One region of the Exiguobacterium sp. LL15 genome, then DNA from elsewhere that is predicted to be linked to it. Evidence: predicted binding sites of a transcription regulator. Region 1 holds the regulator's gene; each other region holds the start of a gene.

Region 1 (7,435 bases):
ACGACTAAATACCAAGCGATTTCCTTTTCCATCATAAGCTTCGACTTTAAACGATTTGACGCCATCTTTCGTATAGGTCACATCATGGCTGAACACATACTGCTGTTTTGCTGCATCAAAACGAAGCTGGACGGCTTTTCCGTTAATTTTGAATGATTTGATCCCTGACTCATCGGATACATGACCCGCGATAGTAACCACTTTAGATGTCGACAGACCGAGTGCGACCGGTGTATCGATTTGGACGGTTGGTACCGCCTTGTCGATGCCTGTCGTGTTCACCGATTTCGTCACTGTATTTCCTGCATAATCCTTGACGACGAAATCAATCTTCGCCGATTTCGAGAGACCTTTTAATTCATATGCTTTTTCTGTCGGCGCAAGCGGCTGTTTGAGGACACTTGTTCCATCAACGAGAATGTCATACGACGCTATACCTGTTCCTTGATCGCCTGCTGTCCATGAAAGCGTTTCTTTTGCAGTATCCCATTGAACCGTTGCTGCTGGTTTTTTCGTATCGATATAGACGGGGAAGAGATTCGACTGCCATTTCGCATTCGGATAATCGATGACTGATTTAACTTGGTAATAGTAAAGACCGTCTTTGACTGGTTTTCCATTGACTGTTCCATCCCAAGCCGCACTTGTGACGGGTGTGAACCCATCTTCAGAACCGCTATCATAATAGTTCTTCACAACGTCTGTTTGTAGATCTAATTTACGGAGTGTTGCTTTATTCCGGTCAAGAATCGAATACTCGACTTTTCGTGCATTACGAAGGAACGAGAGGACTGGGAACGCCTCGTCAACGCTACCATCGTTGTTCGGTGAGAACGCAACCTTGTTTTCAACGACTTTTCCCGCCGTGTTCGTGCCGAGGAACTCGAAATCATCTTTTACTTCTGTCGCTAATCCAGTTAATCCGTAGAATGTCTTCTCTTCGTCATAACGCGGTGCATCGACGATCGGTGCCTGATCCCACTTTCCTTTGAATCCGACGTACGGCACTGTCAATTCCGGATTTTTACTCTTCGTATCGATTAAACGAACGAAACCTTCAACGAAGTAGCCATTTTCAAAGACTTGCTCAAGTGGAAGACCGTTTGCCCAATCGACTGTATCTTTCAAATCGACCGATACACTTACTTTCGTTGAGCTCTTCGGATTGATGGAGACAGAACTTGCTTTTTTCGAACCGACTGCGAATGAGATTGGGAACGTTCCTTTATTCGGATCGACCGCATCCACTGAGTTTTTCTTATAAATATTGTTGGCTTCCAGGAAGTTCGTTCCTTCTGCACCGAGATCCGATTGTACCGTTCCGGCTAATTGATATGTCACTTTTTCGCTACTATAGTTTTTCAAATCGAGCGTGAATGTGAATTTTTCGCCGACCTCTTTGAGTGCAGCCTTTCCTTCACCCGATTTCGTTTCCGTAACGACGACTGGTGTTTTCATCGCAGCACGTAGATCCATTAAACCAGCACCTTCACGACGTGGTGAATAGAAGCTACCAGTTTTCGCTTCAGCATTATACTGCCCTTTATCAAGCTGTGGACGTGACGTGTTCATGAGGATATTCTTCGCGAGTTTAACGCGTGTCGCACCATCGACTTTGAAATCCTTCGCGATTCGTTGCATGACAAGTGCCGTTCCTCCGGCGACGTGTGGTGCTGCCATCGATGTTCCACTCATGACGCCATATTCGTTATCATTGAGCGTCGAGTAGATTTTTCCACCCGGTGCCGTGATTTCAGGTTTGAAATCAAGATTTGGTGTGACACCCCATGACGTGAAATCAGACATCTCGCCCGCTACTGGGTTATCTGCTGAGACCGCTTTTCCATCGAACGTGACAGCAATTGCTTTTCCTGCTTTCGCTTTTTCTTCAAGATCATTCCCATCCGCGATGCTGAGCGTCACCATCGGAATCGTCGGATTGTTAAGTGCCATGCTGACATAATCCCCATGATCGACTCGTCCACGAACGATGACACCGGCTGCTCCTTGTTTCTCAGCTTCTGCTTGAATCATACCGTAATTGAAACTGCCGTTACGCACAACAAAGACAACTTTTCCTTTGACATCTTTTCCTTGATAGTTCGATGCTTGACCATCGCCGACATAAATGACGTCTTGCTTCTCCTTGTTGAATACCTTAATCGGATTCGGCGAGTCCTGTTTTTGGTACGCCAAATACCCAGCATCCTGTCCGTCAATCGTCAGTGCCATACCTTCAAGCGTTAATTTCGTATTCTCTAGCGATGCGACTTGTAGCGCTTGGCTGATCAACCCTGGAGATCCTACAACACCGATGTCAGGATTCGCTGTATACGGATTGCCTGCACCATGTCCTGTGAATGCCGAGTTTCCAGCAGAGATCGCACATAAGATCCCGTTGTTCATCGCGTTGACGATCGCCCGTTGCTCTGGATCATCTGCGTTGACGAATGATGCCGTCGAACCGAGACTCATGTTGATGACATCCGCTCCGAGGGCGATCGCATCATCAATCGCTTTGATGTAGATATCACTGAATGTCGATGGCATGCCTGGATCATTTCCGAATACTTTCATCGCGAGGAGTTGTGTTTCCGGTGCGACCCCTTTGATACCACCGTTCGCTTCGTCTCCATTAGCACCGACCGTACCCGCTACGTGCATTCCGTGCATCGATGCACCTGCACCTAAATCACGGATTTCGCTATCGTGATCAGCGTAGTTATAGCCGTATGGAACTTTTTCCGTGAAATACTTACCTTTTAGTCCTTTTGTTTCTTTAGCACTCTCGACCTTCGAAGAAGTCAAATCAATCTTCGTCTCTGGGCTCAACACCATATCTTTATGCGACGGATCAATCCCCGTATCGATGACCGCTACAATTGTCCCTTCCCCTTTGAAGCCGTAGTCCTGCCATGTTTCTTTTGCATTAACCATATCTTTGCTATATAACATATCTGGTTTTGCACCTTTATCGGCTTTCGGTCGCGCGTATTCATGGGCGATATGTACGCTCTTGACTCCGTCGAGTTGTTTGATGTCTTCGATGTCGCCGAACTTGACTTCACCACTGAATCCGTTAATGACGGTCGTGAAGCTTTCCTTATATGTAACGGGAATCGATTTTTTAGCGATCGCTGACTTGACTGATTTTTGGACACTTACGAGGCGATCTTTAATCGACTCTTTTTCGGCATTGCTCAATGTGCTATACCGCTTGTTTTGTGCCTGCGCAATTTGAATCGCCGGCTTCTGCTCCATCTCGATGACGACACGGACCTTGTCAGACTGCTTATACACCTTCTCCTGTCCTGTTTTCTTAAGTGAGAGGGCGTGCGGCTTTTGACCGCTTGCCTTATCTTGCGAGGACAGTGCTCCTTGAGCACTGACCAAGTTGGAAGATGTCATCAAGACAGCTGCCAAGAGTGCGATTTCCTTCTTCATACTTCTTTTCCCCTTTTCTAAAAAACTATAATGATGTTACCAACAAAACAGTTAAACGAAAATTCTGTATATTTAGTTTAATGAAATAGATGGAAATAAACAATTCAGTTCTGTCTGTTTTATATAATTATTTGTTTTTATTGACACTTTATATTGCATTTCCATATTTTGAAAACAACAAAAAACTCTTGAATGCTCAAGAGTTTGAAGTGTACGAATATGGTGGAGACTATCGGGATCGAACCGACGACCTTTTGGCTGCCAGCCAAACGCTCTCCCAGCTGAGCTAAGCCCCCATGAATTAACTTTAGTATACGCATCGCTAACTGCTTTATCAATATAAAAATAACGCTTTCATAAAAAAGAATCCCTTCCAAAATTATCGGAAGGAATTCACGATTCATTTATTCAATTCACGCATCAAATCCGCCTGTCGTTCAAGCTCTGCCTGTTGCTCGAGGACCAAGACCTTTTTGTACGTCCGCGCAGAAATCAAGATGCTGATTTCATAGAGAACGAACAATGGGACCGAGATCATCAAGTGTGACGTCACGTCCGGCGGTGCGATCAATGCCGCAACGACGAACAGCGCAAAGTACGCATATTTCCGATTCTTTCGCATGAAAATTGGCGTCACGAGACCAAGACGTGTCAGAAACATCGTCACGACCGGCAATTGGAAAAGAAGACCGAACGGAATCGTTAATCGGATTAAGAAACTGAAGTAGTTCTCAACTCCGATGACTTGTTCGATTCCGAGTTCCTTCCCTAGTTCAGTCGAAACTTTTAATAAGAAAGGTAACAACCAAAAGTATGAGAAGGCTACACCAGCCAAAAATAGAAAGAAGATGACCGGAATATACGTCAATGTCGCTTTTTGCTCCTTATCATACAGACCAGGGCGGACGAATGCCCAGAGTTGATACATCCAGAACGGCGATGCCAGCACGATTGCGATGATGAACGCAAGATTCAAATACAACATTAAAGGATCTGCGACGTTGAAGGCATTCAAACCGATACCGAGCTCTTTTAAGTCCGCTTGCAAGAAGCGAACGAGCGGTCGGACGAGCGGAAATGCAACAGCGAACAGGACGACGACGATGATAAGCGACCAGACGATCCGTTTACGCAGTTCGTCCAGATGCGACGTCACGCTTTGTTCTTGATCAATCGCCATGATTCAATCACTTCTCTTTCGGTTCATCCTTTTTATCGTCGTCCATGATACCGTTCGTTGCGCTCTTGAACTCTTTCAATGTCTGACCCGCAGCACGACCAAGTTCAGGTAACTTCTTCGGTCCGAAGATGATTAATGCGACGACACCGATTAGTGCTAAGCTACCTGGTCCGATGAATGCTATAGTTGACGGGATAAGGTTTTCCATTATGATTTCACTCCTTCAGCTGATTGCGAATAATGCTTCATGAAATAAACTAACGACTGCAACTCGATCGATAAATCGATGTGATGGACCCGGACGCTCGCTGGCACGTTCAACCGCGCGGGCGTAAAGTTCAGGATGCCCGTCACACCATACTCGACTAACTCATCCGCTACTGACTGCGCGAACTGGGATGGAACCGTCAAGATGGCAACATCGACCTGATTCGCTTCGATTTGTTCTTTCATGTCCGAAACATGATAGATTGGAACGTCATGCGTCGTTGTTCCGACCTTCTCTTCGTCCGCATCAAACGCAACGACTATCCGAGTACTATTATTCTTTAAAAAGTTATAATTTGCAAACGCTGTTCCGAGATGACCGACCCCGATTAAGGCAACATTCGTCACCTCATCTTGATTCAAGGTTTTGCGGAAAAACGTTAAGAGATGTTGAACGTTATATCCATACCCCTTCTTCCCTAATGCCCCAAAGTAGGAAAAATCGCGACGAATCGTTGCTGAATCAACCTTCACCGCCTCGCTTAACTCAGCAGAAGAGACGCGGAGCTTGCCTGAATTGTATAAACTTTGGATGAAGCGATAATATAGCGGCAACCGTTTTGCTGTCGCTTGTGGAATTTTTGTGTCTGGTCCATTCATCCTGCAGTTCCCCCTTCGGCCACATCCATCGTGGCACCCAAATCTTTGCAAAAAGCTTTCTACTCTTCTTGATTGTAAACCACTTCACATAGAGTCACAAATAATATATTCCGCAGGACCTCGCGCTTTTGTTCGTGATAGACTAAAGGGTGGAAGGATGGATGGAAATGATACTCTTACAAGTCAACCAACTCTCGAAATCATTCGGCGTTGAGCCGATTTTAGAAAATATCAAATTGGAAGTACAAGAGCGCGACCGGATTGCGCTCGTCGGACGAAATGGTGCCGGTAAATCGACCTTGCTCAAAATCATTGCTGGCGAACTCAGTCATGACTCGGGTGACATCATGAAAGGTAAAGATGTCAAAATCGGTTATCTCGCGCAGGACAGTGGTCTTGAATCGAACGAGACGATCTGGAACGAGATGCTGACCGTCTTTGAACATTTGCAGGAACAAGAACGAACACTACGCCGGATGGAAATCGAAATGGGCATGGAGCATATCTTGAACGATCCGGTCGCGTACGATCGTCTCCTAAAGACGTACGATCAAGCGCAACACGACTTCTCAGAAGCGGGTGGTTATCAGTTCGAAGCGAATATCCGCTCCGTCCTGCACGGCATGCGCTTTTATCCGGACGATTATTCGCGCCGGATCCAAACGTTATCCGGTGGTCAACGGACACGTCTCGCCTTAGCGAAGATGCTCCTGCAAGCACCAGAGCTCCTCATTCTCGATGAGCCAACCAACCACCTCGATATCGATACGCTTGCTTGGCTCGAAAGTTACCTCGGTGGTTATCGTGGCGCCGTCCTAATCGTCTCGCACGACCGGTACTTCCTTGACCAAGTCGTCAATGTCGTCTATGAGCTGTCACGCAATGTCTGCCGTAAATTCACCGGTAACTACACGAAGTACTTGGAACAAAAAGCGGCATTGTACGATCAAGAAATGAAACAGTTCGAACAGCAACAAGAAGAGATCGCGAAGATGCAGGACTTCATTCAACGCAACATCGCTCGGGCGACGACGACAAAACGTGCCCAAAGTGTCCGGAAGCGACTCGAGAAGGTCGACCGACTCGACCGACCAGATGGCGATGAGCGTAGCACGGTCCTTTCCTTCCCGATTGAAAAACAGAGCGGGAACGACGTTCTTCAAGTCAATCAACTGGCGATCGGTTACGAAGAAGCTGTCTCAAAAGACATCACGTTCCGCTTGCAACGCGGTGAATCACTGGCACTCGTCGGACCGAACGGCATCGGAAAGTCGACGCTCTTAAAAGTCCTCGTCGGTCGCTTACGCCCCCTCTTCGGTGATTTCCGTTTCGGAACTGGCGTCTCGATCGGATATTACGATCAAGAGCAGGCAGAACTCAATGACCGGAACCGCGTCATCGATGAGATTTGGAACGAATGGCCCTTGATGCGTGAACAAGAAGTCCGGTCTGTCCTCGGGCAATTCCTGTTCAGCGGTGACGATGTCTTCAAAATCGTCCATGAGTTATCTGGTGGCGAACGCGGACGTCTCGCGCTTGCGAAACTGAAACTCCGGAAGACGAACGTCCTCGTCCTCGATGAGCCGACGAACCACTTGGATCTAGATTCGAAGATGGTCCTCGAAAATGCGCTCGTCGACTATGAAGGAACGCTACTATTCGTCTCTCACGACCGTTACTTCATCGACCGGATCGCGACCCGCGTCATCGAGATGAGTGAAGCCGGCGTGACAGAGTACCTCGGTGATTATTCGTACTACACGGAGAAGAAGGCGGAGCAAGAAGAAATCGCTCGTCTTGAAGCCGAGGAAGCAAAAGCAGCAAAAGTCACGGCATCGAAGACGATCGATAAAGAAGCGCAGAAGGAAGAGCGCAAGCGCCGTCAGCAAATCGAACAACTCGAACAAGACATTGAGCGGCTCGAACAGCGTTCAGCGGAGATCG
Region 2 (7,435 bases), 780 kb from region 1:
TATCTTGAACACGATCGACTTGAGGATCCTGATTATATTGGACATGTCCGAACAGGAATCGAACAGATGCTTGATGTTCATTTTGCAGATTGGCGACAACGTATCGTCGCAGAACGAACGATCAAACGAGCAGTCGTACAAGAAATCAAATGGAAAATGGGGCAAGCGCCGCTTGCGACTCATATTCCGGATCATGCAGGTGTCGCTTTCGTCGGGGACTGGTGTGAAGGTACGGGACAGCTCTCAGAGCTTGCGTTCTCAAGCGCCGTCAGCGTCTTCAATCGATGGGCGTGATATCAAACGACAAAAAAGAGAAGTCGAATCGACTTCTCTTTTTTGTATCTTATGCTTCATTGTTCGAACGTGCTGGATAGAACGCTAGAATCAAGAGTAATGTAAAGGCAATGAGACTCATCATCGGAATCGTCAAGAAACCAAAATAGTTGACCCACTTGATGAGACAGCCGCTTGTACATAACGCTTCGCCATCGGGTAAGCGCTCAAGAATGACGTGGTACAAGGCGACACCAAAGCCGGCAAGCACATACAGGCGGACGAAGAGTGGATCAATCGTTTTCGACCGGAATAGCGAGATGAGCAAATAAAAGGCAGTCGTATACATGAATAGTCGTTGCCACCAACAGAGAGGGCAGGGGATGAATCCACGAATTTCACTGAAATAGAGACTGCCAAGCGTTGCAATCGTTGAGATGATGAACATAAAATGATAGCGTGTCATATGTATCGTCCTTTCTAACGTGTTAAACTAATGCCATCTTATATCATGAGGAGTCGAATCTCACATTGCAAGTGTCGGAAATGGAAATGTTGATCACCTTATCGGAAGAATTGAATATGAGGCGCGCTGCCGAACGATTATTCGTCTCGCAACCTGCGCTTAGTCAACGTCTCGTTGCGATTGAAAGACGCTGGGGAACAAAATTATTCATTCGTTCATCGCGTGGGTTAAGCATCACACCACAAGGAGAAAAAGTAATCGGTCTCGCAAAAGAGATGAATCGAAAGGAACTTGAGTTAAAAAGTGAATTGACAGCAGAAGAGGGTGCCGTTTATGGAACGCTTCGGATTGCCGTCGCTTCCATCATGGGGCAATACTGGCTCCCGCGTGTCTTGAAACGATTCGTTGAGCGTTATCCGCATGTCCGTGTTCAGCTCGTCACGGGATGGTCCAGTGAGATGATGCGTCATATGTTAGAGGAACATTTTCATATCGGGATCATTCGTGGAAACCCGGACTGGAAAGGTGTTAAAGAACGTCTTTTCTCGGATCCGCTCTATTTAGTCGATAGTGAGTTGACGTCAATCGAACAGTTACGCGTGACGGATCGACCATTCATCCAGTTCAAGAGTGATTCAACGTACTATCAAGAAATTTTAGAATGGTGGCAAGATCGGTTCGCAAGTCCACCATCGCGGACGCTGGTCGTCGATCAAATCGAGACATGTAAGCAGATGGCTCTACATGGAATTGGATTTGCGATTTTACCCGAGTCGACGATCCAACAATCAAATGAAGTCATGCAGCTTCCGTTAAAAACATCGTCCGGAAAGATATTAAAGCGAGATACATGGATTTTGTCTACGGAATCGATGCTTGAACTAAAACAAGTTCAAGCATTTTGGGACATCGTAAAAGAAGAAGGAGGAAGTCAGTCAGATGGAATACGCCATTGAAATGCGGCGCGCGCTTCATAAAATACCAGAACCAGGGTTCAAGGAATTTAAGACGCAAGCTTTTATATTGGAACAAATTCGTGCTTATCCACCAGATCGTGTCACGTATGATACGTTTGAAACGGGAGTTTTCGTTCGAGTGAAAGGATTGACTGGAAATCGGACGATTGGATACCGGGCAGACATTGATGGGTTACCGATTGAAGAAGCGACAGGTCTTCCATTTTGCTCGGAACATCCAGGCTTCATGCATGCCTGTGGTCACGATATGCACACGTCGATTGCGTTAGGGTTGATGAAACGAATCATTGAATTGCCGGTCATGGATGATGTCGTCTTTTTATTCCAACCAGCGGAAGAAGGTCCGGGCGGGGCAGAACCGATGATTAAAAGTCCGTTGTTTGAAAAATATCGTCCAAGTGAGATGTATGGTCTTCACGTCGCACCGGAGTATCCAGTCGGTACGATTGCAAGCCGTCCCGGCGTCTTGTTCGCGAGTGCTCGAGAAGTCCATATCACGATCTATGGTCAAAGTGGTCACGCGGCCTTTCCTCATTTGACGATTGATACGGTCGTCGCGCAAGCAGCCTTGATCATGCAATTGCAAACAATCGTCAGCCGATCAATCAATCCGATGAACTGTAGCGTCATCACGATCGGAAAGGTCGATGCCGGGATTCGAGAAAACGTCATCGCCGGTAGAGCAGTTCTTGACGGTACGATGCGCGCACTCAATGGAGAAGACATGGAAAAACTGGAACGACGCGTTCGTGACATCATTCGAGGAATCGAAGCTTCCTTTGGCGTCAAGATTGATCTGCAATTCGGAAATCGTTATTACGAGGTCGTCAATGACCGACACATCGTTGATAAATTTTCATCATTCGTCAAGATGAATGCGAACTACATTGAATGTGATGCAGCAATGACAGGAGAAGACTTTGGATTCATGTTGAAGGAAATTCCAGGGATGATGTTTTGGCTTGGAGTCGACAATCCGACATCTGGACTTCATCAACCAACCTTGAATCCAGATGAATCCGCTATTCCATTTGTGATTGATTTACTCGATCATTATTTACGAGAATATGTTTAAAAAGTTTTATGAAATAATAAAGGACATTAAGCTTTCCCTTTCGAAATCAAGAATGGGAAAGCTTTTTATATATGTAAGAATAGGAGTTTTCGAACATTTTGTGAAAAAAATCACGTGCACATGTGAACAATTTGTTACATCAAACATTATAAACAGACATAAAGGGTTATGTTCTCTATGATACGGTTATAGACCATATAGAGAAGTATGTTTTAGGAAGAGGGGGCTATATACATGTTCAATGATCCCGTATTGCTCAGTCGATTGTTGACAGGGCTCACATTAGCGTTTCACATTATATTCGCGACGATTGGTGTCGGGGTACCGCTCATGGTACTCGCAGCTGAATTCATCGGTCTGAAACGCAAAGATCCGGATTATATTTTATTAGCAAGACGGTGGACGCGTGGATACGTCGTTACCGTCGCAGTCGGTGTCGTGACAGGGACGGCCATCGGATTGCAATTATCACTACTTTGGCCGTCACTCATGCAAGTAGCTGGTCAAACGATCGCACTACCGCTATTTATGGAAACATTCGCATTCTTCTTTGAAGCGATTTTCCTCGGTATTTATCTGTACACGTGGGATCGGTTCAAAAACCCATGGTTACACTGGTTGATCGGGATTCCGGTCGTCATTGGTGCGACAGCATCAGCATTCTTCATTACGACGGTCAACTCTTTCATGAACTCACCAGAAGGATTTAAGATCGTCAACGGAACGCTAACGCAAATTGAACCATTAAAAGCAATGTTCAATACAGCAACACCTACAAAAGCAACACACGTCATCGTATCGGCTTATTTAACAGTCGCCTTCATCTTGGCGGCAATCGCGGCGTTCCACTTACTCCGCAAAAAAACACTCTCAGCAGCGGAAACAGCGTATCATAAAAAAGCACTTCGCTTAACGGTCATGGCTGGATTGATTTTTGCCTTCTCGACGGCACTTGTCGGGGACTTCTCAGGGAAATACTTGGCGAAATACCAGCCAGAGAAACTCGCAGCTGCTGAATGGCATTTTGAAACGACAAGTGAAGCCGAGTTGATCTTCGGTGGGATACTTGATCAGCAAGAAGACGGCAGTTATGAAATCAAGGGTGCCGTCAAAATCCCATATGCACTCTCAATTCTTGCGGGTGGAGCTCCAGATACAGAAGTCATTGGTCTAAATGAGTTCGCAAAAGAAGATCAAGCACCGCTGATCGTTCACTATTTCTTCGATATCATGGTTTCGATTGGTATGTATTTGGCTGCCATCTCTGCCTTGTTCATCTTGGCATTCCGTTTGAAAAAATTAAATCCTTATAACAAATGGATTTTAAGAGGTGTCTTCATCGGTGGACCTCTGGCGATGATTTCAATTGAAGCAGGTTGGATGTATGCTGAAATTGGTCGTCAACCTTGGACACTGTACGGCATCATGCGGACAGCAGATGCGGCGACGACATCAACTGCTGTTGGTCCGATGTTGATTCTATTCAGTGCCTTGTACTTGATGCTCGGTACGATTTGTACAGTCGTATTATTACGGATGTTCAAGAAAAACCCGGTTGGAAAAGAACTTCAAGAACTTGCTGAAAACCACCACGCACGTGGGGAAGCTATGTTCGTGGATGATAACAAGTAAGGAGGGAACGATTTGGACGTTCAAACACTAGGAATTACGGTCCTTTGGACTTTCCTGTACGGATATCTCATCGTTGCCTCAATTGACTTCGGTGCTGGATTTTACGCCTTTTATTCAAAATATACGAAGCGGGATCATTTAACGAATCGATTGATTCTTCGTTATCTCTCACCAGTGTGGGAGGTAACGAATGTCTTCTTCGTATTCTTCTTCGTCGGATTAGTCGGGTTCTTCCCGGATACCGCTTACTATTTCGGTACGGCACTACTCGTGCCAGCCTCGATCGTTCTCGTATTGATTGCGATTCGTGGTAGTTTCTATGCATTCGCCAATTATGGATCAAATGACAGCATGTTCTATACGTTCTTATATGGAGCAACTGGTCTATTGATTCCGGCGGCGATGTCAACGACATTGACGATCAGTCAAGGTGGATTCATTCGTAAAACGAATGAAACGGTTGAGTTTTTAGGAACAAAATTATTTACGAACTTTTACTCTTGGTCGGTCGTAGCACTCGCTATCGTATCCGTCCTCTATATCAGTGCGATGTTCCTCTTGTTCTATGCAGATAAAGCGAAGGATGAAGGGGCTACGCCATTGATTCGTAAGTGGGCGCTCTTCTGGAGTGGTCCGACGATTCTAGTCTGTGCACTCGTCTTCTTTGGATTGAAAAATCAAGCGGCATGGCACTATGAGAACATCTTAAACGGGAACTGGTGGTGGTTCGCTGCTAGTTTCATCTTCTTCCTCGTTGCGGTGACACTCGTCTACATGAAGAAGAATTACGGAATTGCTTTCGTCGCGGTCATGCTACAGTATGGAGTGGCATGGTTCGGTTACGGTTATACGCACTTACCATATATCTTGTATCCATATATCGATATCAACAAAGCGGTCGTTAACGAAACAATGGCTTCCGCACTCGTCGTTGTCTTCATCTTCGGACTCTTACTCTTGATTCCGGCGTTGTACTTGATTTTACGACTCTTCTTGTTCGATAACGATTATGTACGTGGGAAATCCTCAAAATAATGGATGAATAAACGCCTCTGCGAATCGCAGGGGCGTTTATAGTAATTTTAAATTGAATCAGGTACACTACTAAGGAAGAGCGATTGTGAAGGAGAGTTGTGAAAATGAATGGAGAGTTTGCAGTAATTGGACTAGGGCGCTTTGGTGGCTCGATTGTCCGTGAATTATCGAAAAATGGCTATGATGTCTTAGCGATTGACTCCGACGAGGAGCGCGTCAATGAATTCATGGGAATTGCGACGCATTCCGTCATCGCGGATACGACGGATGAGAACGTCTTAAAGAGTCTAGGAATCCGAAACTTCGATCATGTCATCGTTGCGATCGGGGAAAATATTCAAGCATCCATCTTGACGACATTGATCTTAAAAGAGCTTGGGGTACAATCGATTACTGTCAAAGCGACGAACGATTACCACGAAAAAGTATTACGAAAAATCGGAGCAGATTTCATCGTTCACCCCGAACGGGATATGGGAGTCCGGATTGCAAATGGTTTAATGAGTTCAAATATTCTTGACTATCTCGATTTATCTCAAGAATTTTCGATCGTTGAAATTAAAGTCAGTGATCGGATGGCAAAACAAACATTGATTGACCTTGATCTACGGAGCAAATACGGAGCGAACGTCGTCGCCATTAAACGTGGAGAAAACGTTCTGATTTCTTTACAAGCTGATGAAATGATTGAAAAAGGGGACTATCTCGTCGTCATTGGTGAAAATGAGGATCTCGACCGTCTAGAGCGTGCGATTCATAAAGTGAAGAACTAAAAAAAGCTGAGGCGTGCCTCAGCTTTATATTTACTTAATTAAATGAGTTGGAATTCTTTTAATCCGTGTGCGATACCGTCCTCAAGGATGGGTTTCGTGACATAGTCAGCGGCAGCTTTCGTTTCTGGAAGTCCGTTGCCCATTGCAATACCCGTTCCGACGTAGCGAAGCATCTCTAGATCGTTTAAAGCATCACCAAATGCAAAGGTATCTTCGCGGCGAATATTCGTCAATTTCAGGAATTGTTTGATCCCTTCTGCTTTCGAGGAACCGACATTGATGACATCCATTGCATGTGGGTGCCAACGAATGAAATCAAATGCGTCATAGCGTTTAACATAATCGCTCTCTTCTTCAGCTGTGCAGTAGACGAGTGTTTGGAAAACATCATGCGATAAAAATGCTTCTTCATCGTGAACCGGTAACGGCATGTCAAGCTCTCCGAGTGAATCAACGACATGAACGTCATTCGATTTCGTCGTGAAGCCTTTTGTTTCACCGAGATAGACAAGTGTATGTCCGTTTTCACGTGCTTGTTGTGTCAACTGTGTCAAATCCGTCTTCGGTTGCGGACGTTTGTAGATGATTTCATTTTGATGAACGACGATTTGTCCGTTGTAACCGATGATCGTATCGATGTTGAGCAATTCACGGATTCCAGACAACATCGCAGGTCCACGTCCGGTTGCGAGCGCTACATATACACCGTTTTCTTGAAGCTTACGAATTGCCTGTTTTGTTGATTCCGGAACAAAATGACCATCATGCAATAAGGTTCCGTCGATATCGAAAAAGACGACTTTCTGATTTGCCATGGTTTCACCTTCTCTTTTTATTTGGTCGAAATGACCTTTTCATGAGAAAGTATAGCATAACCAAAAGCGTGTTGCCGGAAGGGAACATGCCGAATAAGGATGAAAAATAGTCCATGTATCGTGTATACTGTACTAAGGACAAAAAACAATGTACTGATAAGGAGTTGCTAGGCATGATTTTTAAAGTATTTTACCAACCGCTTCGTTCGGAAGCACCTGTTCGTGAACGGACAGAAACAATGTATGTAGAAGGGGAAAGCATTCGTGACGTGCGATCAACGATTGACCACCTCAAAGATATCAACATCGAGTTCATCCGCGAAGTCAGCGGAGAATTTTTGACATACGAACAACAACATCCTGATTTCAAGGTTGCGACGTTCGAATGA
Region 3 (7,435 bases), 1.6 Mb from region 1:
ATGATCCCGACGGTTAAGAAGAAACTAACCGATCGAATCGTCCACCCAAGACGACTTGCCTTAATCCGTAATACTAAAAATAACAGGACGATTAAACCGATGCCAAAGACAGAATAAAGTAACGTGCCGTAAGAGACATCGAACGTAAGTGGTGCGAGGACCTGTTTTAAGTCGATCCCAAACAACGATAAGACATCACCAGCAGAACTCGCGTCGAGTACCTGATTGATGATCCCTTCCCGGACCGCACTCGGCATCGTGATCGACAGCCCACCGACGAACAGTAGCATCAATGACACCGTGATGTCTGCATCTTTCCAGGAGACATCCGCCTGTTGCATCTGCGTCACGAGATCCTGATAGTCTGAGGATGAAGTGATTTGTGAAGTCAAAAATGCCATCACGCCATAGATGACACCGAAAAAGATGAGACCGATAAGGACGCCAAACAGGACATCCCAGACGGAAAACCGTCGTTGTTTCCTTTCTTGCCTTGACTCCATCCCATTTCCTCCTTTTTATGTCTGATGTTTGAATATTCCTGCTACAGCGAAACCAAAAACATCAAATTCATTCAACAGCCATTATATCCCACCTTTTCTCTGACTGTCTCCACTGATTTCCAAAATAAAAACCGACCTCTCAGAATGAGAAGCCGGTTGAACGATCAGGTGCCATGGTATTTTTTTCTCTATTTAGATGCCTTCGTATGCTTGTTCCATGATCGTCCGTAACTCAGCGACAAGCGGCATCTTCGGATTCGCCGTCGTACATTGATCCTCGAAGGCATCGACTGCCATCTTATCGAGTTTTGCCTCGAAGTCTGCTTTTTGAATGCCTTGCGCCTTGAATGACATCTTGATGTTGAGACGTTGTCCAAGATCGGCAACGGCTTGGATGAGGGATTCGACCCCTTGTTCCGTCGTTGCTGCCGGAAGACCGAGGTAACGCGCGATGTCCGCGTACCGTTCATCAGCAACAAATGATTCATATTTCGGGAAAGCTGCTAGTTTCGTTGGACGTGATGCGTTATAGCGAATGACGTGTGGCATCAGGATCGCGTTCGTCCGACCGTGTGGTGTGTGGAATTCGCCACCGATTTTGTGTGCGATCGAGTGGTTGATGCCAAGGAAGGCATTCGCAAATGCCATCCCTGCCATCGTTGACGCATTGTGCACTTTTTCGCGTGCTTCGGCGTCTGATCCGTTAGCATATGCTCGTGGCAAGTAGTCGAAGATCATCTTGATTGCTTTGAGTGCTAGTCCATCCGTGTAGTCGTTCGCAAGCACCGAGACGTATGCTTCTGTCGCATGCGTCAAGACATCCATTCCGGTATCAGCAGTGATCGAAGCCGGGACGGTCATGACGAATTCCGGATCAACGATTGCGACGTCTGGTGTCAATGCATAGTCAGCAATCGGGTATTTGACGTTTTTCTCTTTATCCGTGATGACGGTGAACGGTGTTACTTCTGAACCCGTACCCGAAGTCGTTGGAATCGCGACGAACTTCGCTTGACGACCGAGTGTCGGGAATTGATACGCCCGTTTGCGAATATCGAGGAATTTTTGACGCAAGTTCGAGAACGTTTCGTTCGGTTGTTCGTAGAAGAGCCACATTCCTTTTGCAGCATCCATCGCCGAACCACCACCGAGGGCGATAATCAAGTCAGGCTTGAAATCACGCATCGCTTGAGCACCCGTCTGAACAGTCGTCACCGATGGATCTGGTTCGACTTGGTCGAAGATCCGGTAACTGACGGACTGTGGTAAGTTTTGAATTACTTTATCGGCATACCCGAACTGTACCATCGTTGGATCAGTGACAATCATGACACGTGAGACGTCAGTCATCGACCGCAAGTACTGAACGGAGTTCTTTTCGAAGTAGATTTTTTCAGGGACCTTGAACCATTGCATGTTCACGCGTCGTCTCGCCACCTTTTTGACGTTGAGTAAGTGTTTCGCTGTCACGTTTTCAGAAACAGAGTTTTTCCCGTATGATCCGCAACCGAGTGTCAGTGATGGTGTCAACTCGTTGTACAGATCACCGATTCCGCCATGAGCAGATGGGCTGTTGACAAGGATCCGGCAGGCTTTCATGCGGAGTCCGAACGCTGTCATCAAGTCATCGTTCGTCGTATGAATGACGGCTGTATGACCGAGACCGCCGATTTCAAGCATCTGTTCTGCAATCGTGAACGCTTCTTCAGTTGATGCGACGCGGTACGCACCGAGGACGGGACTGAGTTTTTCATGAGACAATGGTTCTGCCGCTCCGACGTGCTCGAGTTCTGCGACGAGCATGACCGTTGTTTCCGGAACATCGATTCCGGCTTTTTCTGCAATCCATGTCGCAGGTTTCCCGACGATGTCCGCGTTGACGGCACATGTATCGGTTTTGATGACGAGTGATTCGAGGCGTTGTTTTTCTTCCGGTGTACAGAAGTAACAACCGAGTGCTTCCATTTCCGCACGAACCGTCGCATAAATCTCTTGGTCGACGATGACAGCTTGCTCAGACGCACAAATCATCCCGTTATCAAACGTTTTTGAAAGAACAAGATCGCTGACTGCCCGTTTGACTTTCGCAGACTGTTCGATATAACACGGAACGTTCCCTGGTCCAACACCGAGTGCCGGTTTACCTGTTGAATACGCTGATTTGACCATTCCTGCCCCACCTGTCGCAAGGACCATGGCGATTTTTTCATGGTTCATCAAGACTTTCGTTGCTTCAAGTGATGGTTCTTCCACCCATTGAATACAGTCTTTCGGTGCCCCTGCTTTGATGGCTGCGTCGCGGAGTGTTTTCGCTGCTTCGACGGAACACCGTTGTGCCGATGGATGGAACGCGAAGACGATCGGGTTGCGCGTCTTGATCGCAATCAATGCTTTGAACATCGTCGTTGATGTCGGGTTCGTGACCGGTGTGACACCACAGACGACACCGACGGGTTCAGCGATATAGGTGATGCCGTTTTGGACATCCTCTTCTAAAATCCCGACTGTTTTTTCATGACGTAGACTGTTGTAGATGTATTCTGTCGCAAACATATTTTTAATCATCTTATCTTCAAAGACACCGCGTCCCGTCTCTTCTGCCGCGAGACGAGCGAGTTCGACGTGCCGTTCAAGTCCAGCAAGTGCCATATCCCGGACGATCGTGTCGATTTTTTCTTGATCGAATGTCAGTAATTCTTGTAATGCACGTTGCCCTTTTTCAACGATTTGTCCAACCGCTTGTTCGACCGGCGTTGCCGTCGATTTTGTTTTTTCTTTCACAGCCATGAGTGGTTTCCTCCCTGTCGTGGAACGAATCTGAGTTTGATTTGCCAACCATTATGTCAGGAATGCCAAGCTGTTTTTCAATAGTTTGTGCTTTCCTTCACAAATCAATCATAACCCCTTTTTCCTGTTTTGTGCATGACCATCCTGTGAATTCCCTCACACCTTTGATAGCGTTTACAACTGTTGTGAAATCTTCTTTTTCATCGTTTTGCTTCATGTACATGGATGTGTGCGATTTGTCACACCTCGCATTTTCCTGACTTGATAGCCGTTTCATCATCTTGTATTCTGATATGGGGTACATATTAAGAGCTACCACTAAAGGAGGACACTTGAATGTCAGTTGTACAGGAAATGCTAGCCTTCAACGAGCGATTCGTCGCCGAAAAACAGTATGAACAGTTCGTCTCGGATAAGTTCCCAGACAAAAAGGTCGTCATCCTGACGTGTATGGATGCCCGCTTGACGGAACTCCTCCCACACGCACTTGGTCTTAAGAACGGGGATGCGAAGATCATCAAAAATGCCGGTGCTATCCTATCGCACCCATTCGGTTCCGTCATGCGCTCGATTCTCGTCGCGTTGTATGCTCTTGGTGCTGAAGAAGTCGTCGTCATCGGTCACCACGACTGCGGCATGAGCACGATTGATCCTAACCACATGATCAACGAGATGAAGGATCGGGGCATCGACCAACAGATTCTTCACACGCTCGAAGTATCTGGCGTTGATTTGAATCAATGGTTGCGTGGTTTCACGTCAGTTCAAGAAAGCGTCGCTCACTCGGTCAGCCTCGTGAAGAACCATCCATTACTACCGCCAGGAACGAACGTCCACGGACTCGTCATCGATCCGGGTACTGGTAAGCTCGACGTCGTCGATTGCTGATCACTCTCTGTCGTCGATTGCTGATCACTCTCTATAGAAGAAACGCAAATAGACTCGGATATTCTACTCCGTCTTAATTTAAAGATAACGTGCCATATTTTCTCGTAACGGAGAAGGATGGCACGTTTTTCGTATGAGTCATTTTCAGTGATCAAAACGCTTCTCACTTCATGCTTCGGGGTATAACAGAATGTAACTTCTTGTGGAGAGCTAAAAAGCGTATCATTCATCTTTCGATTACGAGGTCAGACTTTTACTCTTGACAGCATTCCAACATGGCTGTAAGATACTTTAGTATAGTACAGTGATAACAAAAGAAAGTGTGGTTTTACTGAATGATAAACGCCGTATTGTTTGCCGTCTTTTTACTATTTATTTTAGCGATCTTCCGCGTCCACATCGTGCTCGCGATGGTCATCAGTTCGTTTGCTGGTGGTCTCGTCGGTGGTCTTGACCTGACTGCGACGACAAAAGCATTCTCCGGTGGTCTTGGTGACGGAGCAGAAATCGCCCTTAGCTACGCGATGCTCGGTGCATTTGCCGTCGCCCTCTCGAAAACAGGTTTACCGGATGCACTTGCTCACTCTTTGATTGCGCGTTCGCGTGGTAACGCAAGTGCCACTTCCGTCAAAAAATTAAAAGGATTCATCTTGTTCGCGATTCTCTTGCTTGCGATCAGTTCACAAAACGTGTTGCCGATCCACATCGCATTCATTCCAATCATCATTCCGCCGTTGCTCGGTCTCTTTTCTCAGCTTAAGATCGATCGACGCCGGATAGCGATCATCATGACGTTCGGTCTCATTACACCTTATATGTTCTTACCAGTCGGGTTCGGGGATATCTACCTCAATCAGATACTACTGAAGAATTTGGAAGCGAACGGATTGGATACGACTGGAGCCTCCGTCATCGAGGCGATGGCGATTCCAGCCCTCGGAATGGTCGTTGGTCTCTTGATCGGTCTGTACACGTATCGTAAAGAACGAACGTATGAGATTCGAGATATCGCACCGGAAGATTATGAAATTCCGGTCATCACGAAAACGAAGCTTGCTTTAAGTGGTGTCGTCGTCATCGCGACATTGATCGTCCAGTTGCAAACGGAATCGATGATTTTAGCTGCGACGACTGGTTTGATCCTTTTCCTCTTGCTTCGTCTCGTTCGTTTCAGTGAAGCGGATGACGTCATCACACGTGGGATGCGCATGATGTCTTTCATCGGTTTCGTCATGATTTCAGCGAACGGTTTCTCGAGCGTCTTGCGTAAGACGGGCGATATCGAACCGCTCGTCGAAAACTCGAAAGCGTTGATGGGCGACTCTCAACTCGTTGCTGCATTCATCATGCTCTTGATCGGACTTCTCGTCACGATGGGAATCGGTTCGAGCTTCTCGACGGTTCCGATCATCGCCGCGATCTTCGTTCCACTTTGCATCCAATACGGATTCAGCTTAGAAGCGACGATTGCAATCATTGGTACTGCGGGTGCCCTTGGTGACGCGGGTAGCCCAGCATCTGACTCGACACTCGGACCAACGAGTGGTCTGAATGCCGATGGTCAGCACGATCACATGCGGGAGACCGTCATTCCGACGTTCCTACATTACAACATTCCATTACTCATCTTCGGTACGATCGCTGCGGTCGTATTATAAAAACAAGACGGATTCGCTGTCATCGCGAATCCGTCTTTTGAATTGTCTCCGTTTTTTTCCTTTTCATTTCGTCGTCGGTTCTCTAAAATAAAGGAATGAACTGATACAAAGGAGTTGTCTAACGTGTTATCTCAAGTCGTCAACCAGATTTTACTTTCGCTTGCCGATCTCGGATATTTCGGCATCGCCCTCGGGTTGATGATTGAAATCATACCGAGTGAAATCGTCCTCTCTTATGGTGGATTCATGATTTCTCAAGGAACGATCGGCTGGCCGCTCGCCATCGTCGCTGCCGTCATCGGTGGATTATTCTCGCAATTATTCTTATATTGGTTCGCTCGCTACGGCGGTCGTCCCCTTATCCTGAAATACGGGAAGTATGTTTTGATTTCAGAACATCATCTCGATCTAGCCGAGCGTTGGTTCTTAAAGTACGGACAAGGCGTCATCTTTGGAGCCCGTTTCATCCCGGTCGTCCGTCATGCCATCTCGATTCCGGCAGGTCTTGCCAAGATGGATCAAACGAAGTTTTCTCTTTATACGGTGCTTGCGATCATTCCGTGGTCGATCTTGTTCCTGTATCTTGGTGAAACGCTCGGAACGAACTGGCGCTCGATCAAGGAAGTGGCTGCACCGTACACGAACGGTGTCCTAATCGCTGCCGTCGTCTTGATCATCTTCTATGTCATCTACAAACGCCGTCAACGAACGGTTTGAACAACTAGCAGTCTGTCTGACGACGGACTGTTTTTTTAAACAAACAGGAGGTCCTGCCATGCTCACATCCCCACTTGCTCATTTTCCGTTACGTCGTTTGACTGCATCCTATCGGGCGGGTCATCCTGTCGCGACCGGGATCACCGTCGACGGACATATTTTAATCGTCGAAGAAACCCTCGACGAAGCACGCAATGAACACGTCCTTTCCATTCATCAATTGAAGGATGATTGGCGTAAGACGACGATCGTTAAAAAAAGCGAAATTGATTTTTCGCTCGTCGATCGATTTCCGGATGGACGTTTGTTACTCGTCGCTTCCCGTTGCGATGATGACGTAGACGGAACGTGGTTGCCGAATGCCTTTATTTATGATGTTCAGGGAAATCTAGTCAATCAATTTTGTTTAGATGATGGGATTCAAAACATGCAAATCGATGAACGAGGGTGGATTTGGGTCAGTTATTTTGACGAAGGTATCTATGCTGACGCCGTAACCAGTTCAAATGGTGCCTTTGGTCTCGTCGCTTTTGACGATACGGGCGAAGTACAATATAAAAACCGTCAATACCCGATTGATGATTGTTACGCCTTAAACGTCTGTTCATCAAAAGAAGTCTGGTTCTTCTACTACTCTGATTACCGTTTCATTCGTATCGACCAAGAGGAAGATCTCGTCTGTGAGGCACCTACAATCGCCTTTTCTCAGTTCGCTCGGTACGACGATTTTCTGCTTGCCGCAAACTCTGATGAAGCACATTTACTCGAACGGAAAGGTACGTTCTTTGAAAGTGTTCGTTCGATTCGATTCATGACAGAACAGGGAAATACCCTGTCAGGTGACCTTACAATGCGTAATGACTTGATCGTACTAGCGACCTC
Region 4 (7,435 bases), on a different contig from region 1:
ATTGGTATGTCGGTAGCCACTGTTGCACAAGCGATTGAAGCAGAACGAGACGGAGCCTCTTATTTAGGCGTGGGATCTCTATTTGCGACGTCATCCAAAGCGGACGCTGATTCCATGTCGCATACGATGCTTCAGGCGATTCGGGAAGCCGTACGATTACCTCTAATCGGTATTGGTGGAATCACAGCAACAAATGTCTCCACCCTTCCCATCCCGCTAGAAGGGTACGCCGTCATTTCAGAAATTTTCGCTAAAGAAGATCGGCAACTCGCTGCGCAGCAAATGACAGATGCTGTGCGAGAATGGCATCAATCACTTTAGAACAGGGTATAATCCGTTCAGAGGTGATTGTATTGAAATGGCAGACGATCCGTTTTCGCGGCTATTGGATTCGATATCGGTTAGAACCACAAATCATTCGAGTCGATAATCAGGGGATCTACCATCTAGGAAAAGTCTTATTTCCGCGTCCTAATCGTATATCTTATGAGATGGCCCTTTTATTGAAAGAAAAGTATGAAAGACGCTACAAACGTCCGTTGTATATTAAAACGAGCTCGATTGCGACGGAAATTTGGGGACATACTCATTTAGACATCTATTACCGGGTACTTCTTCGTCTACCGATTCCGACTCGGCTACGACAGCGCTATTCGAACCGATTAGAGAGTACGAAAATCATTGATATCGGCGTACGCGCTGTCGATCAAAATCGAATCGTCTGGGATATCGGAGATTATGTTGGAGGATGGTTCGTATTTTGGCTCATTCGTAGGCGCATGCGCTAAACTTGCAATGTTCTGTTTTCCCATGGTGCAATATAGGTAAAAACGAGGTGATGGACATGGATATTCCCCGTTGTGAAACGATTGCGATTGACGAACAACGTGCGTCTGAAATCGGACAAGTCGTGGATACGATCCCAACACTTGAAATCGGAAAGCTATTTAAGATTCTTTCGGATGCGACACGACTGCGAATCGTTTATGCGTTGACGATTGAAGAAGAACTATGCGTTTGTGATGTCTCAGCCTCTGTCGACTGTTCGATTGCGACGGCGTCTCACCATCTTCGGTCTTTGTTGAAACAAGGACTCGTCAAGTTCCGAAAAGAAGGCAAAGTCGTCTATTATTCCCTGGATGATCATCATGTCTCATCGCTTGTGCATATGGCTATGGAACATGTGCATGAGGGAAAAGCAGTACGTGAATGATTCTTTAGAATAACGAAAAGCGTAGCTATTGCTGCGCTTTTTTTGTTCATCTCGGATCGTTTTCCTAGGACAAGCATCGACCTCGTCCTGTCAATCAAGATGACGCCTCTATAATCTGAAGAGGCTGACTCGAAAAAAGAATAACTCATCTTTTCAGACCCTTTCCTCAGGCGAGACACAAGCTGGCTTTCTTGCTTCATTCCAGCAGAAAAGCGGGTCTCGTTCGTCTCTGATAGCGCAAAATCGCGCTTGTTCCTGTAGAAGTGGCGTGTGTGACGCGTCATTCTTTTTGTTACGAGATAAGGGTGGCAGAATGATGATCTGCCACCCTTACCTTTGTAAAGACTGACTTTTGAGTCAGCTCCTTTTTGTTTATTCTTGTGCTGATTTCTCTGATATGGCAGGAACGAAGCGATGGAAGAAAAAAATCGTTGCACTAATCATCAAAAAGGACAGAATTGACAGGCCGAGGCACATCCATTTATATGTAGCAATTAACGCATCCGATTGTTGTAATTTTGCCTGAAGCGTTCGATATAAATCATCTTTTACACGTGATAAGTCTTCAAGGATCGTCTGAGTCGTTTGAGTCGATTGTCTGGCGAGACGTTTTGCTGCTGCTGGACTTTGGCGTTCATATACGACGAAAACCCGTTCGATTTCTGACTCCCAGACATTGTTGCGACGAAGAAGATCTTTAATTGTTCCTGGAGTAGTCGAAGATTGATTCAGACTATTACGTAAGTCATGAATTTTCGAAGTCGAAAAATAATATTGTTCAATATAACGATTATCTTCGTACAATAAGAGGCCGCGGACTGCGTTTGCTCGATCTCGATTATGTTCAACCAACTGATCGACTTGATTAATTAACGGTATATCATGATCCTTCATCTGCGCTGTCATCGCCGCAATTGTCCGATAACCAGATAAGGCATAAATGATTGGTATAGAGGCAAATAAACTGATCAAAAGAATCAGCAGAACACGCTGACGCCATAGTGAGTGCATGCAATCATTCCTTTAAATAAAAAGACATGTCATTAGCTTAACTACTATTACAAGAAAAGTGAAGCCTGTCTATTTTTTGAATAGGGATAGGAAAGTAAGAAGTCAGTATTCTGAATAAAAAAGCAGGAAAGCTAGTGCAATCCGAGAAGCTGTTTTATGTAGAAGAAAAAGCGCAGCTTGGCTGCGCTTGGTTAAAACGAATAGGAATGTTCCTTATAGTTTCCGAAAACCGTATGAATTTCTGAGAATGTAACGAATGCATTTGGCTCAACGGAAGAGACGATCTCTTGCAAACGGACGATTTCATTATTTTGAACGACGACATAGACCATTTTTTTCGTTCGGTTGGAATATCCTCCACGTGCATCGAGAATCGTGACACCACGACCGAGTTCTTTTGTAATGACTTCATTGATTTCATCTGCTTTCTCACAAATGATGATACATTGCTTAGAAGCAGAATAGAAACTGTAAACCGTCTGAAGGGCTTTGGCGCGAACGAAGCTCATGATGAGCGCGTACATAACGTGTTTTAAGTCAAACACCCACCAAACAAGGATGTAGATGACAAGATCTTGCATCAGAAATATGCGAGGAAGTGGCCAGTTATGAAAACGAGCGAAGAAAAACTTTCCAAGAATATCAAGCCCTCCAGTTGAAGCACCACCGAAGAAGATCAATGCCATCGCAAGTCCAGAGACTAGACCGGCAAAGATGGAGGCGACGAGCGGATCATTTAAAGATTCCGGAACAATTTGAGTCGGAATCCAGTCGATTAAAAAAGAGGAAGCAACGACGATGATGCCGGATAAGAACATGAACCGTTTACGCAGAAAACGAAAACCTAAAAGGAAGAGTGGGATGTTTAAAAGCAATTGCGTTAAACCGATTGGCGTGTGGAAGAGCTCTTGGATGATGAGTGTGATCCCCATGATACCGCCTGATCCGATATCATTTGGAGATAGTAGTAAACTGATGTAAAGGGAATAAAGCAATGTACCGATGATTAAAAAACTAATTTTTTCAACTCTCTTTTTCTGTGGGTGTGTTGTAGTCATGGCAATATGATGAGTGACCTCATGCTCCTCCTTCTGTGAGTATCTGCCTGCAAGAGTACGCCCATATGCATAAAATTTCAACCCTTCTTATGAAAAAAGATGAAAAAGGGTACGTTTTTTTAGGAAGGTGATGAAAATGAAAAAACCGTTCTTGCTTATTGGTTGTATTTGTTTAGTAATACTAATTGGTATTCGCATTTTTCAACCATCGGATGAAGAAAATCGAACGTCTATTTGGCATGATGGAGATCTCGTAGCGAGACAAGTGGGTGCTTCGATGATGAATACGGTAGCGGTTCGTCAATTAGCCGAACAACTTCCGTTCTCATCAGAATTAAAACAGGTAGATGTCGAAGGGGAATCGTTGCGGCTTGTTTATGAGGTTACAGGAAAAGAGCGACAAGCCTGGATTGGTACCGATACTGGGACACTACAAGTGAATCAGGATTTTTTGAAAGCTCGGTTATCTAAAGTGCTGATGCATCATACGCTTGTTTTATTTTCAACGATTCCTGATTTGACCGATCTCGAAATTCACTACACGGATCCGTATTCAGGTGCAGATTTTACGATGGACCGAAAAACATTCGACGCCTACACTCCGACCGATATTGAACGAGCTACTTCCTCTTCTAGACGCTTTAATCGGGTCGTCATTGATGGTTATGTGCTCGATGCATCAAGGCGAAACACGTTCTTTGAACGCTTCGCATCACGACTACGAATTCAAACTAATTAGTTGTATAAAGCAAGAAAAGGCATTTTTCACAATCTCGACACAATGTTATCGTTTACATCTCGTTCTTTTATAAAAACGATAAAACAGGTCTATTCAATACTTGAACATCTTTTAAGATGGAAGTATGATAATAAATGAACAAACATTGTGAAGTATTGAACAAAAGAAAGAGAGGTTTCTACGATGAACGAGGTAGAAGCATTAGAAGGATTACGGAATAAAGCAATCAAGTCGACGCGCATGCTACAAATGCGTCCTCTCGAGTACTTAGTTCGTGCCATGCTAGCAGGGATTTTCATTGGATTTGCAATTATTTTTACCTTAAAAGCAATTAACGGTCTATATATGGCGGAGTCACCTGTTGCGACACTTGTTGGTGGACTGACCTTCGGAGTGGCACTCGTCCTGATCGTTTACGGTGGGGCAGAGCTGTTCACAGGAAATACGATGTATTTCACGACGGCGACGATGCGCGGCTATACGACGAAGATGGATACGATGAAGGTCTGGTTGATCTGTCTGATTGGAAATGGACTTGGAGGATTAGCATTTGCGCTACTCTTTTCTCAAACAGGAATCATCCAAGAGCTTGGTATGAACAACTGGTTATTTTCTGTCTCAGAAACGAAGATCCACCATACGACGTGGGAAATCTTCACACGAGCTATCTTCTGTAACTGGATGGTCTGTTTAGCGATTTTCATTCCAAAGAACATGAAGAATGAGTTGGCGCAGATCATGATGATGATGGTACTGGTCGCAGTCTTCTTCGCATCTGGATTTGATCACGTCATCGCCAATATGGCCTTGTTCTCCATTGCGTTAGTCGTACCACATCCGGATACGATCACATTTGCCGGAGCGATGCATAACCTGTTGCCAGCTTTAGCTGGAAACATCATTGGTGGAGCAGTCTTCATGGGAATGATCTATACGTGGCTGAATAAAGAAAAATTAGAAGTAGATGAATCACGTCAATCCACGACACCTGTTCATATTGCTTCGAAACAAAATGCATAATCAAAAAGCAGCTGTCGCGACAGCTGCTTTTTTCATTCATTCCATATGTTGAAAGCGATCGACGTCTGCAGCCAGTTCTTCGTAAATCGTCTCGACGATTTGTGCATCATCGAAGAGCCCGAGGACGTTATCGTCCGGTAAGGCGTCAACAGGAGACGTAAAGTACAGAACGGCCGTCAATAACAATTGTTCCTGCTCCGCATGCATTTCGAATTTTTTCTGATAGAGAGCACGAAGCATTTCAAGCAGTTGTTTTAATTGAAAATAAAGGACGAGTTCTGCCTCGCGTTCGATGTCCGAGCTTTCTGTAGACGCGATATCTTGCGTCAAGTGCGCAAGTCCGATTTCTGCTCGAACTAACAATTCTTGCTGTGCTTTTTCATCACCAACGAGGTCGAGTGCCTGTCGGTGAAAATACGTATAAGCCGATTTAAAATCGCCGGGTGTGAATTCCATGGTGATGCCTCCTTCTCTTCTCTTTCTAGTTTCGCCTTATTTCTTGCAAAATTGCAACTATTTCGTGAAAATAAAGATACAAGAAAGGGGATTACATAATGCCGACACAAGCAGAATTACAACAATACGCGTCTTTAGCCGTGCGTACGGGAATTAATCTACAACCAGGACAACAACTCGAGGTGCGTGCAGGAATCGAAAATTTGCCGCTCGTTCGTGAAATCACGCGTGTCGCCTACGAAGTAGGAGCTACGCAAGTATATGTACAATGGTCAGATGATGAGATGACGAAAATCCGTTATTTCGATGCACCGGAAGAGTCGTTTGATACGTTCCCGGATTGGTTAAAAGCACGTTACGACCAACTGGCAGAAGAAAAGACAGCGTTCTTATCGGTCGTCAGTGAAGATCCGGATTTATTGAATGGCGTGGACTCGAGCCGAATCGCACGTGCGAATAAAGCAGCCGGTGTCGCTCTTGCTAATTGGCGGAAGTTCGTCATGAGTGACAATGTCAGCTGGTGTGTCGTAGCAGCACCTTCTGAAAGCTGGGCGAAGAAAGTATTCCCTGATTCAGAGAATGCTGTTGAAGAGCTTTGGTCAGCTATTTTAAAGGCTACACGTGCCGATCAAGCGGATCCGGTCGCTGCATGGGCGGATCATGATCATAATCTGCGTTCAAAAGCAAAATTCCTGACAGAGAAGAAATACAAAACATTGCACTACACAGCTCCAGGAACAGAATTATCAATCGAATTACCAGAACGTCATGTTTGGTTAGGTGGCGGTGGTCCGAATGCAGATGGTGTTGATTTCATCGCGAATCTGCCGACAGAAGAAGTGTTCACGTTACCGAAAAAGACAGGAGTCAACGGACACGTCTCGAGCACAAAACCGCTTAGCTATAGTGGGAACTTGATTGATGAGTTCACACTCTGGTTCGAGAACGGAAAAATCGTTAAAGCGGAAGCGAAACAGGGTCAAGAAGCATTAGATGACTTGATTTCACTTGATGAAGGTGCACGTTATCTTGGAGAAGTTGCGCTCGTGCCACACCGTTCGCCGATTTCTGACTCGGGTATCCTATTCTATAATACATTGTTTGATGAAAATGCTTCATGCCACTTAGCGATTGGTCGTGCGTACTCGACGTGTCTCGAAAATGGTCCTAGCCTTTCAGCAGAAGAACTAGAAGCACAAGGCGCGAACGACTCGATGACGCATGTCGACTTCATGATTGGATCAGCGGATCTATCGATTGAAGGAGAACTTGCAGACGGAACGCGTGAATCAGTCATGCGTGACGGAAACTGGTCAATCTAAACGAACAAAAAGGTGAGTCCGAATACGGAGCTCACCTTTTCTTGTAAGATTCTTGTTATGCTTCTTCACCGATAATTTTCACTTCTGTCTCAAGTAAGATACCGAATTTTTCTTGAACCGTTTCTTGGACATGACGAATGAGCGCGATATAGTCGGATGCTGACGCATTCTCGACGTTGACGATGAAACCAGCGTGTTTCTTGGACACTTCAGCGCCACCGATGCGTGTTCCCTGTAAGTTGCTATCTTGAATCAGCTTCCCTGCAAAATAGCCTTCTGGACGTTTAAAGACGCTACCACAAGAAGGGTACTCGAGTGGTTGTTTCGTTTCTCGCTTATGCGTCAAATCATCCATGACTTCCTTGATTAGTGCTGGGTCACCCTCTGTTAAGGCAAATCGACCTTCGAGGATGATGTATTCTTTCTTCGAGAAGCAACTTGTCCGGTATCCCAGTTCGAGTTCATCATGCGAAATGTTCAACAGTTCTCCTTGTCGTGTCAATACAGTAGCGCTATGGAGGCAATCCTTGACTTCACCACCGTATGCTCCCGCATTCATGATCAATGCGCCACCAATCGTTCCTGGAATCCCACAAGCGAATTCAAGACCGCTGAG

The links. Region 1 encodes Rex, which represses fermentation and respiration genes when NADH is low (regulators of the CRP and FNR family bind a similar motif). Its sites were predicted from a motif close to TTGTGAAATATTTCACAA; they were not measured.
Region 2: a site for Rex is predicted at 2,890-2,907, ahead of NOM72_RS03860 (cytochrome ubiquinol oxidase subunit I). Genes of this name have one in related genera too.
Region 3: a site for Rex is predicted at 3,376-3,393, ahead of adhE (bifunctional acetaldehyde-CoA/alcohol dehydrogenase). Genes of this name have one in related genera too.
Region 4: a site for Rex is predicted at 4,167-4,184, ahead of NOM72_RS14880 (formate/nitrite transporter family protein). Genes of this name have one in related genera too.

What each region holds. Positions count from the first base shown of each region.
Region 1 covers NZ_JANFNX010000001.1:6,859-14,293, reverse strand. Annotated here, with positions in the region: gene NOM72_RS00085 (S8 family serine peptidase) at 1-3,444, opposite strand, end outside; tRNA gene NOM72_RS00080 (tRNA-Ala) at 3,665-3,740, opposite strand; gene tatC (twin-arginine translocase subunit TatC) at 3,845-4,624, opposite strand; gene NOM72_RS00070 (twin-arginine translocase TatA/TatE family subunit) at 4,632-4,832, opposite strand; gene NOM72_RS00065 (redox-sensing transcriptional repressor Rex) at 4,832-5,491, opposite strand; gene NOM72_RS00060 (ATP-binding cassette domain-containing protein) at 5,659-7,435, shown strand, end outside.
Region 2 covers NZ_JANFNX010000001.1:791,731-799,165, forward strand. Annotated here, with positions in the region: gene NOM72_RS03840 (FAD-dependent oxidoreductase) at 1-294, shown strand, start outside; gene NOM72_RS03845 (disulfide bond formation protein B) at 344-739, opposite strand; gene NOM72_RS03850 (transcriptional regulator CcpC) at 805-1,695, shown strand; gene NOM72_RS03855 (N-acetyldiaminopimelate deacetylase) at 1,679-2,791, shown strand; gene NOM72_RS03860 (cytochrome ubiquinol oxidase subunit I) at 3,026-4,423, shown strand; gene NOM72_RS03865 (cytochrome d ubiquinol oxidase subunit II) at 4,436-5,458, shown strand; gene NOM72_RS03870 (potassium channel family protein) at 5,563-6,231, shown strand; gene NOM72_RS03875 (Cof-type HAD-IIB family hydrolase) at 6,270-7,046, opposite strand; gene NOM72_RS03880 (DNA-dependent RNA polymerase subunit epsilon) at 7,220-7,435, shown strand; gene rnjA (ribonuclease J1) at 7,432-7,435, shown strand, end outside.
Region 3 covers NZ_JANFNX010000001.1:1,626,330-1,633,764, forward strand. Annotated here, with positions in the region: gene NOM72_RS08550 (hypothetical protein) at 1-503, opposite strand, end outside; gene adhE (bifunctional acetaldehyde-CoA/alcohol dehydrogenase) at 696-3,290, opposite strand; gene NOM72_RS08560 (beta-class carbonic anhydrase) at 3,627-4,178, shown strand; gene NOM72_RS08565 (Na+/H+ antiporter family protein) at 4,517-5,836, shown strand; gene uptA (undecaprenyl phosphate transporter UptA) at 5,960-6,553, shown strand; gene NOM72_RS08575 (hypothetical protein) at 6,612-7,435, shown strand, end outside.
Region 4 covers NZ_JANFNX010000004.1:111,203-118,637, reverse strand. Annotated here, with positions in the region: gene thiE (thiamine phosphate synthase) at 1-321, shown strand, start outside; gene NOM72_RS14905 (hypothetical protein) at 345-788, shown strand; gene NOM72_RS14900 (ArsR/SmtB family transcription factor) at 845-1,213, shown strand; gene NOM72_RS14895 (CHASE3 domain-containing protein) at 1,586-2,224, opposite strand; gene NOM72_RS14890 (YitT family protein) at 2,416-3,282, opposite strand; gene NOM72_RS14885 (hypothetical protein) at 3,410-4,021, shown strand; gene NOM72_RS14880 (formate/nitrite transporter family protein) at 4,205-5,041, shown strand; gene NOM72_RS14875 (YkvA family protein) at 5,078-5,497, opposite strand; gene NOM72_RS14870 (aminopeptidase) at 5,596-6,819, shown strand; gene murB (UDP-N-acetylmuramate dehydrogenase) at 6,875-7,435, opposite strand, start outside.